One region of the Herbaspirillum sp. GW822-FHT03A08 genome, then DNA from elsewhere that is predicted to be linked to it. Evidence: predicted binding sites of a transcription regulator. Region 1 holds the regulator's gene; each other region holds the start of a gene.
The links. The regulator sigma-54, encoded in region 1, starts transcription at its own class of promoters, with help from an activator protein. The targets are predictions, from matches to a motif close to TGGCANGNAANCTGCTTT.
Positions count from the first base shown of each region.

Region 2: the regulator sigma-54 is predicted to act here: its motif matches at 2,085-2,102, upstream of AC1RN6_RS23610 (acetyl-CoA acetyltransferase).
Region 3: the regulator sigma-54 is predicted to act here: its motif matches at 2,114-2,131, upstream of atzF (allophanate hydrolase).

Region 1 covers NZ_JBXANR010000002.1:752,751-757,032, forward strand. The annotation lists gene AC1RN6_RS08545 (UbiX family flavin prenyltransferase) at 35-700, opposite strand; gene grxD (Grx4 family monothiol glutaredoxin) at 654-965, opposite strand; gene hpf (ribosome hibernation-promoting factor, HPF/YfiA family) at 1,258-1,611, opposite strand; gene AC1RN6_RS08560 (RNA polymerase factor sigma-54) at 1,714-3,195, opposite strand; gene lptB (LPS export ABC transporter ATP-binding protein) at 3,213-3,956, opposite strand; gene lptA (lipopolysaccharide transport periplasmic protein LptA) at 3,958-4,282, opposite strand, start outside.
Region 2 covers NZ_JBXANR010000009.1:77,667-81,948, forward strand. The annotation lists gene AC1RN6_RS23605 (acyl-CoA synthetase) at 1-699, opposite strand, end outside; gene AC1RN6_RS23610 (acetyl-CoA acetyltransferase) at 863-2,050, opposite strand; gene AC1RN6_RS23615 (TRAP transporter substrate-binding protein) at 2,541-3,578, shown strand; gene AC1RN6_RS23620 (TRAP transporter large permease) at 3,591-4,282, shown strand, end outside.
Region 3 covers NZ_JBXANR010000001.1:640,298-644,579, forward strand. The annotation lists gene tkt (transketolase) at 1-138, opposite strand, end outside; gene AC1RN6_RS03005 (16S rRNA (uracil(1498)-N(3))-methyltransferase) at 453-1,178, shown strand; gene AC1RN6_RS03010 (YidB family protein) at 1,380-1,856, shown strand; gene atzF (allophanate hydrolase) at 2,168-3,997, shown strand; gene AC1RN6_RS03020 (ABC transporter substrate-binding protein) at 4,111-4,282, shown strand, end outside.

The DNA of each region.
Region 1 (4,282 bases):
AAAATAAAAACGCTGCTTTCAAGGCAGCGTTTTTTTATGTCGGCTGTTTTTTCAACCCGGCCCAGCGCGGCGTCAGCGCATGCGGAATGGCAAACAGGTCAAGCACGCGGCCCAGCGTATGATCGATCATTTCATCAATCGACTGCGGGCGGTGATAGAAGCCAGGCAAGGGCGGGAAGATGATGCCGCCCATTTCGGTGACGCTGGTCATGTTGCGCAGATGGGCGAGATTGAAGGGCGTTTCGCGCACCATCAGCACCAGGCGGCGACGCTCTTTCAGGACGACATCGGCGGCGCGCGAGATGAGATTGTCAGACAAGCCGTTGGCAATGGCGGCCAGCGTTTTCATCGAACAGGGCGCAACGATCATGCCGGTCGAGGTGAACGAGCCGCTGGCGATCGATGCGCCGACGTCGCGCACCGGATGGACCACATCGGCCAGCGCTTCGACGTCCTTGCGGCTCATGTCGAGCTCCTGATGCAGATTGAGCGCGCCGGCTTCGGAAACCAGCAAATGGGTTTCGATGTCGGAATCGCGCAGTACGCGCAGCAGCCGCACGCCGTAGGCAACGCCGGTCGCGCCGGTGATGGCGACGATCAGGCGTTGTGGTTCCGATGCCTTGGGTGCGGCAGTCGTCGCGGAGGACAGACGCTTAGCCCTTGAACAGGGTTTGCAGTTCGCCGGCTTCGTACATTTCATTCATGATGTCGGAACCGCCGACGAACTCGCCGTTGACATACAGTTGCGGGATGGTCGGCCAGTTCGAATATTCCTTGATGCCCTGGCGCACGTCCGGGCTCTCCAGCACATTGACGGTGACGATGTTTTCAGCGCCGCTGGCCTTGAGCAGTTGGATCGCTTTGCCGGAAAAGCCGCATTGCGGGAATTGCGCAGTACCCTTCATGAACAGCACGACAGGGTTTTGGGTGACGGTTTCTTTGATCCAGGATTGCACTTCGCTCATGACTACACCTTCAAAAAGTTCTCAATGCCGACATTATATGAAAAAGCGAGCCTTCGCGTTGAGGTCTGCTGATTCTGGAGGAATGGTGTTGCAGAATGGGAAACTGTCTTTCCGGCAACTTCGACAACAAGAAGAAAATATATAAATTATTTGTCCTTGTCTTGTCGGCAAGACAAGGGTGAAGGGGCTGAAGGGGCGGGAACGGAAGAAAGATGTAAATGATATAAAAACAAGAAAGGGCGCTGACGCGCCCTTTTTCTGTTGCCGGTCCAATCCGCCGGCTAGCTGGATATCACGAGGCTGCTGCTGGCACTGGTTCTTCCGGCAGGCGTTTTGCCATCGAGTGATGGTTCTGTACACGGTCCTTATGCTTGATGACCTGGCGGTCCAGTTTGTCGATCAGCATGTCGATGGCGGCATACAGGTCATGTGCAATGCTTTCGGCATGCAAGTCCTTACCCTTAATGTGAACGTTGATTTCTGCTTTCTGGCGTTTTTCTTTTTCTGTCAGCTTGTCGACGCTGAGGATCACACTGATGTCGATGACGTGATCAAAATGGCGCTTGATACGCGTCAGTTTGCTTTGCACGTATTCGCGGATTGCGGGGGTCAAATCGAGGTGATGGCCACTAATGGTCAGATTCATACAGCACTCCTATCATGAGATTGCTGGAGGTTCTTACGCATTGTCCGGTTGTTTGTGGAGCATTACGCCAGAACACAGCAACAGGTGCTACTACAGAAAAACTTACAGAGATTTGCGGAGATTCACCGGCGGGATCTTGAGCACTTCGCGGTATTTCGCGACGGTACGCCGCGCCACCACCATGCCCTGTTCCGCCAACATATCTGCAATCTTGCTATCAGAGAGTGGGTTCTTAGGGTCTTCTGCTCCTATCAGTTGTTTGATGAGAGCCCGTATCGCGGTGGAGGATGCTTCTCCTCCTGTTTCCGTTGCGACGTGGCTGCCGAAGAAGTATTTCAACTCAAACATGCCATGCGGTGTCAGCATGTACTTCTGAGTCGTTACACGAGAAATAGTGCTCTCGTGTAGACCTAGTGTATCAGCTATTTCGCGCAACACAAGGGGGCGCATGGCAACTGCCCCATGAGAAAAAAAGTTGCGTTGCCGTTCAACAATTGCCTGTGCGACACGCAAAATTGTGTCGAAGCGTTGCCGCATGTTTTTGATGAGCCACTTGGCTTCCTGCAACTGCGAACCGAGCGATCCGTCGCCCTTGGTTTGCTTCATGGCATTGGCGTACATCGCATTCACGCGCAGGCGCGGCATGACGTCGTGGTTGAGCAAAACCTGCCAGCCGTCTTTGGTCGCTTTGACAATCACATCGGGCACAACATAGTCGGAAGTTTCCGACGCGAAAGCGGATCCGGGATGCGGATTGCACTGACGGATAACGGCTTGTGCTTCTCGCAAGTCTTCGTCGTCGCAGCCGAGTGCTTTCTTGATTTTGTTGAAATCTCTTTGAGCAAATAAAGGTAAACACTCCTCGACTATCGTCAGCGCCAGACGGCGTGTGACAAAGGCAACTTTCGGCAGACGTTTGATCTGCAGCGCCAGGCATTCCGATGCGCTGCGGGCGCCGACGCCGGCCGGGTCGAAACTTTGCAGCAGCTTGAGCGCAATGGAGAGTTCTTCCAGCTCGATCTCAAGTTCTTCCGGCAGGCGCGCGAGGATGTCTTCCAGCGGCTCTTCCAGGTAGCCGTGATCGTCGAGTGCGTCGATGATCAGTTCGACCAGCGCGCGGTCGCGCAGCATGCGCACGGTCAGGCGCGCCTGTTCCAGCAGATGCTCGCGCAGCGTGACGGTATGCGCTTCCAGTTGCGGGCGCGCGTCTTCATCGTCGGGCGTTTTACCGGTGCGGGCGACGTCGTCGAAACTCCACTCGGCATCGCCGCTGACATTGTTGTCATCGCCGCCGAGACTGTCGGCGTGTTCGGCCGACTCCGCTTCGGTCGGCGCGCTGCTGACGACGTTTTCGGCCGGATTGGCCTGTTCGGCAGGCGTCGAGCTGATGGCGCCGTCGGCCAGCAGGCGCACGGAGTTGTCGAGCGCGTCGTCGAGACGTTCCAGCAGCGGATTGTCGGAAAGGATTTGTTCCAGTTCCTGATGCAGTTCCAGCGTCGACAATTGCAGCAGACGGATCGACTGCTGCAACTGCGGCGTCAATGCCAGATGCTGGGATGTGCGTAACTGGAGAGATTGTTTCATTGAATCGGCCTGTGGCCTTACATGCGGAAGTGTTCGCCGAGATACACGCGGCGTACGGATTCATTGGCGATGATGTCGTCAGGGCTGCCGCTGGCCAGCACGGTGCCCTGATTGATGATGTAGGCGCGGTCGCAGATGCCGAGCGTTTCGCGCACGTTGTGGTCGGTGATCAGCACGCCGATGCCGCGTTCCTTGAGAAAGCGCACGATACGCTGAATTTCGATCACTGCAATCGGATCGATACCGGCGAACGGTTCATCCAGCAGCACAAAGCGCGGGTCGGTCGCCAGTGCGCGCGCGATTTCAACGCGGCGGCGTTCACCACCGGACAACGACAAGGCCTGGCTTTCACGCAGCTTCTCGATTTGCAATTCGTGCAGCAGGTTGTTGAGACGGCCTTCGATTTCATCGCGGCTCAGCGGCTTGCCGTTTTCCCGGCGCAGTTCCAGCACGGCGCGGATATTGTCTTCCACGGTCAGCTTGCGGAACACGGATGCTTCTTGCGGCAGATAAGACAGGCCCATCGAGGCGCGCTGGTGAATCGGCAGGCGCGAGATATCGGCGCCGTCCAGATCGATTTCACCGCCGTCTGACGGCACCAGGCCGACGATCATGTAGAACGACGTTGTCTTGCCGGCGCCGTTGGGACCGAGCAAGCCGACCACTTCGCCGCTTTCCACCTCAAGCGATACATCGCGCACGACCTGGCGCGCACCATAGCTTTTTTGCAGTCCGCGGACGACCAGAGAACTTGTCGCCATCTTATTGTCCCTTCGGAGGATCGACGCGCGGCTGGATGATCGCCGTGATGCGGCCGCCACCCGGCTTGCTCTCGCCGGTATTGGTGTTGTTGACCGAATAGAACTCGGCGCGGCTGTCGTAGGAGATGAACTCGCCGTTGACTTCATCCGTCACGCGCGGGCCGTCCATGCGCTGCATATGCGCGCGTGTAAACAATTTCGAGATTTCGGTTTTCTCGCTGTATTCGATGCGCTCTGCCTGTCCTTCGATCCACAGGTTCGGACCGCCGTCACGTTTCTGGCGGAAGCTGGCGAGCTGGCCGGGCGCCGCGTACAGAATGGCGAAC
Region 2 (4,282 bases), on a different contig from region 1:
GCCGTGCGACAGCGGCGCGACGACCAGCGAGCGCGACTGATGCGTCAGACCGGGCAGCAAGTCAGCGAGGTGATTGGTGACGACGAAGGCCATCTGGCCGTGCGACAGCATGCCTGCTTTCGGGTGGCCGGTGGTGCCTGAGGTGTAGAAGAACCACAGCGGGTCTTCGTAATCGACTTCTACTTCGTCGAAAGACTGGTGCGCGCCCGCCGCAGTGGCGAGCGTTTCGAAATCGAGTTCTCCCGCGCGCGGCTCTTGCAGCGCGATGACGTGTTTCAGTGCGGGAGAAACTTCCTTTACCGCGTCAACGTAGTTGGCGAAACCGCGATCGTACAGCATCACGCTGGCGCCGCTGGACTGGCCGAGATACGCAGCTTCCGGCGGCGTGATTCGCACGTTGGTCGGGACCCATACCATGCCCAGCTTGAATGCCGCCCAGGCGCTTTCAAAAATCTGCAGGTTGTTGCGGGAGTGAACCAGCATCTTGTCGCCCTTGCTCACGCCCAGTTTTTGCAGCGAGTGGGCGAGGGTGTCGACGCGGTCGTTGATTTGTTTCCAGGTGGCGATTTTGTCGCCCTTGCCGTCCGGCGTACCGTCGCCGATGATCAGGCCGGGTTCATCGGGAAAGCGGCGGGCGACGTCGGATAGAAGCCGCCCCAGGTTCATTACTTTGGTTAACATCGTCTCGCTCGTGTGTATTTTTTTATGTGGTCTGTACTACTGATATTGCTGCCGCTATTGCTTGCTGCACCTACTGCTGTCGTCCCAGCGCATGCTGGGACCCAGTGCCGTCATCGATCGCTTTCACGACACTGGATTCCAGCGTGTGCTGGAATGACGGAGAAAGATTTTCGCCGGTAGATTAATGCACGCGTTCCAGAATGCTGACGTAATTCGCGACCGCTGCGCCGCCCATGTTGAATACACCCGCATAGCGCGCATTCGGGATCTGCATGTCGCCCGCATCATGGCTGGCCTGCATCGCCGCCATTACGTGCATCGATACGCCGGTGGCGCCGACCGGATGGCCCTTGGACTTCAGGCCGCCGGAAGGATTGATCGGCAGGCGGCCGTTCTTGGCAGTGACGCCGTCGAGAATCGCCCGTGCGCCCTGGCCGGGTTCGGCCAGGCCCATGGCTTCATACTCAAGTAACTCTGCAATGGTGAAGCAGTCGTGCGTTTCAACCAGCGACAGATCCAACAGTTTCAGATCGGCTTGTTTCAATGCCTGCTGCCATGCCAGCGTTCCGGCTTCAAAGCGTGTCGGGTCGCGGCGCGACAGCGGTAGAAAATCGTTGACGTGCACGGCGGCGCGGAAGGTCACGGCGCGTTGCATGGTCTTGGCGACGTCGGCGGCGCTCAGCACCAGCGCGGCAGCTCCGTCGGAGATCAGCGAGCAGTCGGTGCGCTTCAGCGGGCCGGCGACAAAGGGATTTTTTTCCGACACATTGCGGCAAAAATCGAAACCGAAATCCTTGCGCATGTGGGCGTAAGGATTACTCATGCCGTTCTTGTGATTCTTGGCGGCAATGGCGGCCAACGCGTCCGACTGATCGCCGTAGCGATCAAAGTAGGCCTGCGCAATCTTGCCGAACACGCCGGCAAAGCCGCCGGGGATGCCGGCTTCTTCCTTGGCGTAGCAGCATTTCAGCAGCACTTCGCCGACTTGCGGCGTGGCGAGCTCGGTCATTTTTTCAAAGCCGATCACCAGCGCGTGCTTGGCCTGGCCGGACAAAATCGATTGCATGCCCGAGTGGATGGCTGCCGAACCGGTGGCGCAGGCGTTCTCGACGCGTACGGCAGGCTTGAAGCGCAGCGCAGGCAGGGTGTTGACCACCAGCGACGAGGGGAAATCCTGATACAGAAAGCCGCCGTTGAAGGTGCCGATATGGATGGAGCCGATGTCTTCCGGCGTCAGGCCGGCGTGTTCGATGGCTGCCTTGGCGACCTGGCCTATCAGCGCCTCCGGATCGATGCCGTCGAGTTTGCCGAATTGGGAGTGGTTCCAGCCGGTGATGCAGGGTGAGGATGCGGTCATGTGCGCAGTCATGTGAATTCCTGAAAAGAGTGTGTTGGAACAGCAATATGCAAAAACGATGCCACGATTTTTTTAGCCCGCCGCTGTCTCGCTTGCGTTGATTTTTATGGTGTCGGCCGGGTGTGACTGGCCTGAGATGACGCGGTTTGCAGGCCGTGATGGCGGTAAACATAGCACGTCGCGAGCGGCTTTGGATTTGCTGCGCTGCGGGATGAATTTGGCGCCTGAAACGATGACAACTGTATGGCAACTGTATAAGGCATGCGACAGGTGTCGCAGGAAAATAAACACCCGATATACCGCTTACATCCCTTGTCGAAGCAGGCGTTTATCGCAGAGAATGTACTTGCAATGCCGACTTCAGGGAGGGGCGCGCAAGTCTGTGGGCACACGTCGACGACTTGGCATCCAAATTGCTCTAGGACGCATAAGCAGTGCTGAATTAGTCGTTACTAGTATCGGCAACATAAATTAACCAAAACTAAAATCAGGAGACAAACAGATGGGTAACCCAACTGCTAGCATCACTCGCCGTCGTTTTTTGAAGACTGTTTCCGTTGCCTCGGCGGCTGCTGCCACCGGCATGATGTCGACCCGGGCATTCGCCGCCGCTGAGTTCACGCTGAAGTACGCCAACAACCTGCCGGCAACTCACCCGATGAACGTGCGCGCCAAAGAGATGGCCGCCAAGATCGCGACCGAATCCAAGGGCCGCATCGACTTCCAAGTGTATCCGAACAACCAGCTCGGCAACGATACCGACACGCTGGGCCAGGTACGCTCAGGCGCGGTCGACTTCTTCACACTGTCGCCACTGATCCTCGGCACGCTGGTGCCGGCCGCCCAGATCAGCGGCGTCGGTTTCGCCTTCAAGGATTACAACCAGGTCTGGGCCGCCCTGGACGGCGAGCTCGGCGCACACGTGCGCAAGCAGATCGACGCCAAGTCGACCGTCTTCGCATTTGAAAAAATCTGGGACAACGGCTATCGCCAGATCACCAACAGCACGCGTCCGATCAACAAGCCGGAAGACCTCAAGGGCATGAAGCTGCGCGTGCCGCCAAGCCCGCTGTGGACTTCGATGTTCCGTGCTTTCGATTCGGCTCCGGCCAGCATCAACTTCGCCGAAGTATATTCTGCGCTGCAGACCAAGATCGTCGAAGGCCAGGAGAATCCGATGGCGATCATCTCGACCGCCAAGCTGTACGAAGTGCAGAAATACTGCTCGATGACCAATCACATGTGGGACGGCTTCTGGTTCCTCGCCAACAAGAAGTCCTTCGAGCGCTTGCCGAAGGACTTGCAGGAAATCGTTACCCGCAACGTCAATGAAGCCGGCATGAAGCAACGCGCCGACGTCAAGGCGCTGAACGATTCGCTGGCGACTGAAATGAAGGGCAAGGGCCTGGCCTTCAACGACACCGACAATGAAGCCTTCCGCGCCAAGCTGCGCAGCGCCGGTTTCTACGCCGAGTGGCACAAGAAGTTCGGCGACGAACCTTGGGCGCTGTTGGAGAAATACACCGGAAAGTTGGCGTAAATGGAAGCGGCGATGACCGAAGTGAGAATGCCTTCTGCATCGGCGCCGACCAACCCGCTGGCGCGTCTGCTGGCGGGCGTCAACCGCGGCGTAATGCACGTTGTCGCCGCCGTTGCCGCAGCACTGGTGGTGGTGGAAACCGCGGTGCTGCTGGCCGGCGTGATCTACCGCTACGCGCTGCACGATCCGCTGATCTGGTCCGATGAGCTGGCCTCGACGCTGTTCATCTGGCTGTCGATGCTGGGTGCGGTGCTGGCGCTGGACCGTGGCGAACACATGCGCCTGACCGCCATCGTCAACCGGCTCTCGGATAAATGGCGTATCTGGCTGGAGACCGTGGCGGCATTGATCGTCTGCATCTTCGTGCTGATGATCATCCATCCGGCTGTCGATCATGCGTCGGAGCAGATGGCGATCACCACGCCTGCATTGGAAATTCCTGACGGCTTGCGTGCGGCAGCCTTGCCGGTCGGCGCGATCCTGATGTTCCTGGCGGCGATTGCGCGCATGGCCAGCCGGTCCAGCATCAAACAGGTGGCTTCTGCGATAGCGGTGGTGGCGGTGATCGGTGCAGTCTTATGGATCAGCAAGCCGGCTCTGCTGGCGATGGGCAACTACAACCTGATCGTGTTCTTCGTGCTGCTGATCGGTGTTTGCGTGGCGGGCGGGATTCCGATTGCGTTTGCCTTCGGGACTGCCACCAT
Region 3 (4,282 bases), on a different contig from region 1:
CTTGGCCCACAATGCGACTGCGATTTCCGCCATCCCCATCGGCGCGCCTGGGTGTCCTGAGTTTGCTTTTTGTACTGCGTCCATTGCCAGCGCGCGGATCGCGTTGGCCATCTTGTCGGTAGGGAGTGTGGAAGTCATGTCGATGTCAAAGAGTTGCGGATTGCGGTCGAATCATTGCCGTTCTGGCGGTTTCCGCGAGATAGCTGCGGTTTGCCGTCATTAACGCGCATTTCGAATGCCTTGCCGGTCGACCCGGATGAACTCCCGGACCAAGCCAGACTGAGCCAACTATTTTACCAGACAGTAGCCCGAAGAATTAAAATCAAGCGTCGCCGCCAGGGCCGAAAAAGCATACCCGAAGGCACTCCGCAAATTTCCCTTGCGTTTTATCTGCCGGACCGGCGCCCATAATTGTTCATTTGACCGCTCTCACTCATCAGGACCCGTTGATCATGCCCCGCTTTTATTGCCCCGACCCGCTCGCCATCGGTACGACGCTCGCCCTGCCCGACCAGGTTGCGCATCACGTCCAGGTAATCCGGATGCAGGCCGGCAATCCCATTACGCTGTTCAACGGGGAAGGCGGCGAATACACCGCCGTCATTACCCAAATGGAAAAAAAGCGCGTCTACGCCGAGGTCAAGACCTTTTCCCCGCGCGAAGCGGAACTGTCCTATGCCGTCACGCTGGCGCAAGCCCTGCCGGAAGGGTCCAAAATGGACTGGATCATCGAAAAAGCCGTCGAACTCGGCGTCACAGCCATCCAGCCGCTGGCCGCACAGCGCTGCGTGGTGCGCCTCAATACCGAACGCGCCGAAAAGAAGCAAAGCCACTGGCAAGGCATCATCCACGCCGCCGCCGAGCAAAGCGGCCGCAATCGGCTGGCGCAACTGTCGCCGCTGACCGACTTCAACAGCTGGATCGGCCAGAGCGACCTGCACAAACGCATCCTGCTGTCGCCGCGCGGCGAACAATCGCTGTCGGACTGGGCGCGTCACCATCCGGCGCAGGCGCTGAGCCTGATTGTCGGTCCGGAAGGCGGCTTTACCGATGCCGAAGAAAACCTGGCCTGCGACCACGGTGCGCTGATGCTGTCCATGGGCCCGCGCGTGCTGCGCACCGAAACCGCCGGCCTGAGCGCCCTGGCGGCAATCAACGCGATCTGGGGCGAGATGTAATTAAAGGTTCCAAATAAGGATAAAAAGGGAGAGGAACGAAGGAAGCGCAGAAGAACCGAAAGCCGGGGTATCTCGACATCCTTCGACAACGCCGGAGAGCGACAGACCGTTGTACCAGCTTGCCAATTTGCTTGCGTCACCGTTGCGGCGATCCGCATCGTGGGCGGCAAGCCTTCCTCACTTTTGATTCTGGAGAATTTCATGGGCTTACTCGACAGCGTACTTGGCGCACTCAATAACAATGCAGGCGATGCCTCCGGCGCACCCGCCGATCCCAAGGCGGCATTGATTCAAGCCGTATTGAGCATGCTCGCCAACAATCAGTCCGGCGGCAGCGCACCGGGTGGTTTAGGCGGACTGGGTGGACTGGGCGGTCTGCTCGGTACGCTGCAAAACGCCGGTCTTGGGCAGATCGTGGACTCCTGGATCGGCACCGGCCAGAACCAACCCGTCTCCGGCGACCAGGTGTCGCAGGCGCTGGGCGACGATCAGTTAAGCGGCCTGGCGCAAGCCACCGGCATTCCGCAAGGCGACATCGCCGGTCATCTGGCGCAGATTCTTCCCGGGCTGGTCGATCATCTGACACCCAACGGTCAGGTACCTGAATCCGTCGGCGGTGACCTCGGATCTGAAATCGGCAATCTGCTGGGCGGCTTTCTCGGCGGCAAATCTGCTTAATTCACCCCCAACTTACCAATAGGTAAGTATCCATGACCATATAAAACCCTCGCCTGCACCGAAAACTGGTGCAGGCACCAGTTTGGCATCACAAACTGCGCCAGTTCGGATCACCCCGAGACTCCATCCCCGATCCCGGCTCCGCCCTTTTGCGGCGCCCATCCAAACCGCGCGCAACCGTTTAACCGGCTACTACAGTGCGATTCCGGCTCTTTCCACTTTCCCGACCCATCATTTTCAAACCCTGAAAATCTCGCTGGCACAGTACCTGCTTAATGTTTTTCATCTTGTATTCAAGAATGAATATAAACATGTCAGCAAATACTCTCCGCCAAAATTCCACCCAATCTCCACAACGGACGATCGCCGATGTACTGGCTTCGTATCGCGCCGGCAGCCTCACTCCCGGCAAATTGATTGGTGACCTCCTCACACAAATCGAGCACTCTGATCGCAGCGAAGTCTGGATCAGCCGCGTGCCGGCAAAAACACTCAAACAGCAGGCGGCAGCGCTTGATCTGATGTTGCAAATCAAGGGCGAGGCCGTGTTCGAATCGCTGCCGCTGTTCGGCATCCCGTTCGCGGTGAAAGACAACATCGACGTCGCCGAAATGACGACCACCGCCGCCTGCCCCGAATTCAGCCATGTCCCGCAAGTCAGCGCCACCGTGGTCGCGCGCCTGCAACAGGCTGGTGCGCTGCTGGTCGGCAAGACCAATCTGGACCAGTTCGCCACCGGCCTGGTCGGTGTGCGCTCGCCGTATGGCGCCGTGCGCAACTCGCTGCGGCCGGAATATGTCTCGGGCGGCTCCAGCTCCGGTTCAGCCGTTGCGGTCGCGCTGGGACAAGTGCTATTTTCGCTCGGCACCGACACCGCCGGCTCCGGCCGCGTGCCGGCGGCCTTCAACAATCTGGTGGGGTTAAAACCGACACGCGGCCTGCTCAGTTCCAGCGGCATGTTCCCGGCTTGCCGCACGCTCGACTGCATTTCCATCTTCGCGCATGACGTCGCCGACGCCTGGCGCGTATTGCAAAGCGCGGCAGGATTCGACGCCGGCGACGCCTATTCGCGCAGCCCGGCGATGCTCGGCGTGAAGCGCCGCGGCTACCGCATCGCCGTGCCGCAAAAACCGGAATTCTATGGCGACGACAACGCCAGGCTGGCCTACGAACAGGCACTGGAAAAAATCACCGCCATGCCCGGCGTCAGCATCACGCGCATTCCTTTCGACGCCTTCACCGACGCCGCGCAATTGCTGTATCAAGGTCCTTGGGTGGCGGAACGCCGCGCTGCGCTGGGCGATTTCTTTGACGCCCATAAAGAAGCGATTCATCCGGTGGTAAGAGAGATCACCGAGCAGTCCGACAAGTTCGATGCGGTCGATGCCTTCAACGGCCAATACCGCCTGGCCGAACTGCGCCGCGAAGCCGAGACCCTGCTGCAAAACACCGACCTGCTGCTGGTGCCGACCACCACCACCATGCCGACCATCGCCGCAGTGGAGGCCGATCCCATCGTGCGCAATTCGCAGCTCGGCTACTACACCAACTTCGTCAACCTGATGGACATGGCCGCGCTGGCGATTCCTGCGGTGTGGCGCAAGGATGGCCTGCCTGCAGGGATCACGCTGATCGGTCCGGCCGGGTCCGATCATCTGCTGGCGGAAGCGGGTGCGCAGTTCCAGCAATTGCTGGGCGGCGCAGCCCAAGCCGATGCCGTCGCCGCCGCGCCACTGCCCTTTAACGAACCTACAGTCAAAGTCGGCGTAGTCGGTGCGCATCTGAGCGGCCAGCCGCTGAACTGGCAATTGCTGGAAGCCGGTGCTCGCCTGCATGCCAGCACCACCACCAGCAAACACTATCGCCTCTACGCACTCGCCAACACGACACCGGCCAAGCCGGGATTGGTGCGTACCAATGGCGACGACGGTGCCGCCATCGTCAGCGAAGTCTGGGAAATGCCGCTGCGCAATTTCGGCAGCTTCGTCGCCGCGATTCCGGCGCCGCTCGGCATCGGCACCATGGAGCTGGCCGACGGCAGCAACGTGAAAGGCTTCATCTGCGAGCCGGCAGCACTCGACAACGCACGCGACATCACCGGCTACGGCGGCTGGATCGCCTACCTCGCCGCAAAGATCTGACCCAGTTCTCACACTTATTTCCGCCCCCAACTCACGGAGCCAGCATGAAAAAGACAGCACAACCGGACACGACAAGTAATCTCGCAACGCAAGCTGAACCGCAGGCTGAATCCATGCAGCGCCGCCGCTTTCTCGGCACCGCGGGTACGGTCGCAACCACGCTGGCGTTGGGCGGCGCGCCTGCCATTTTGCGCGCACAAAGTGTCCCGATCCGCATCGGCTACTGGCCTGTCGCCGCCGGCCTGCCCTTCTATGCTGCCGTGGAAGCCGGTTACTTCAAGGAAG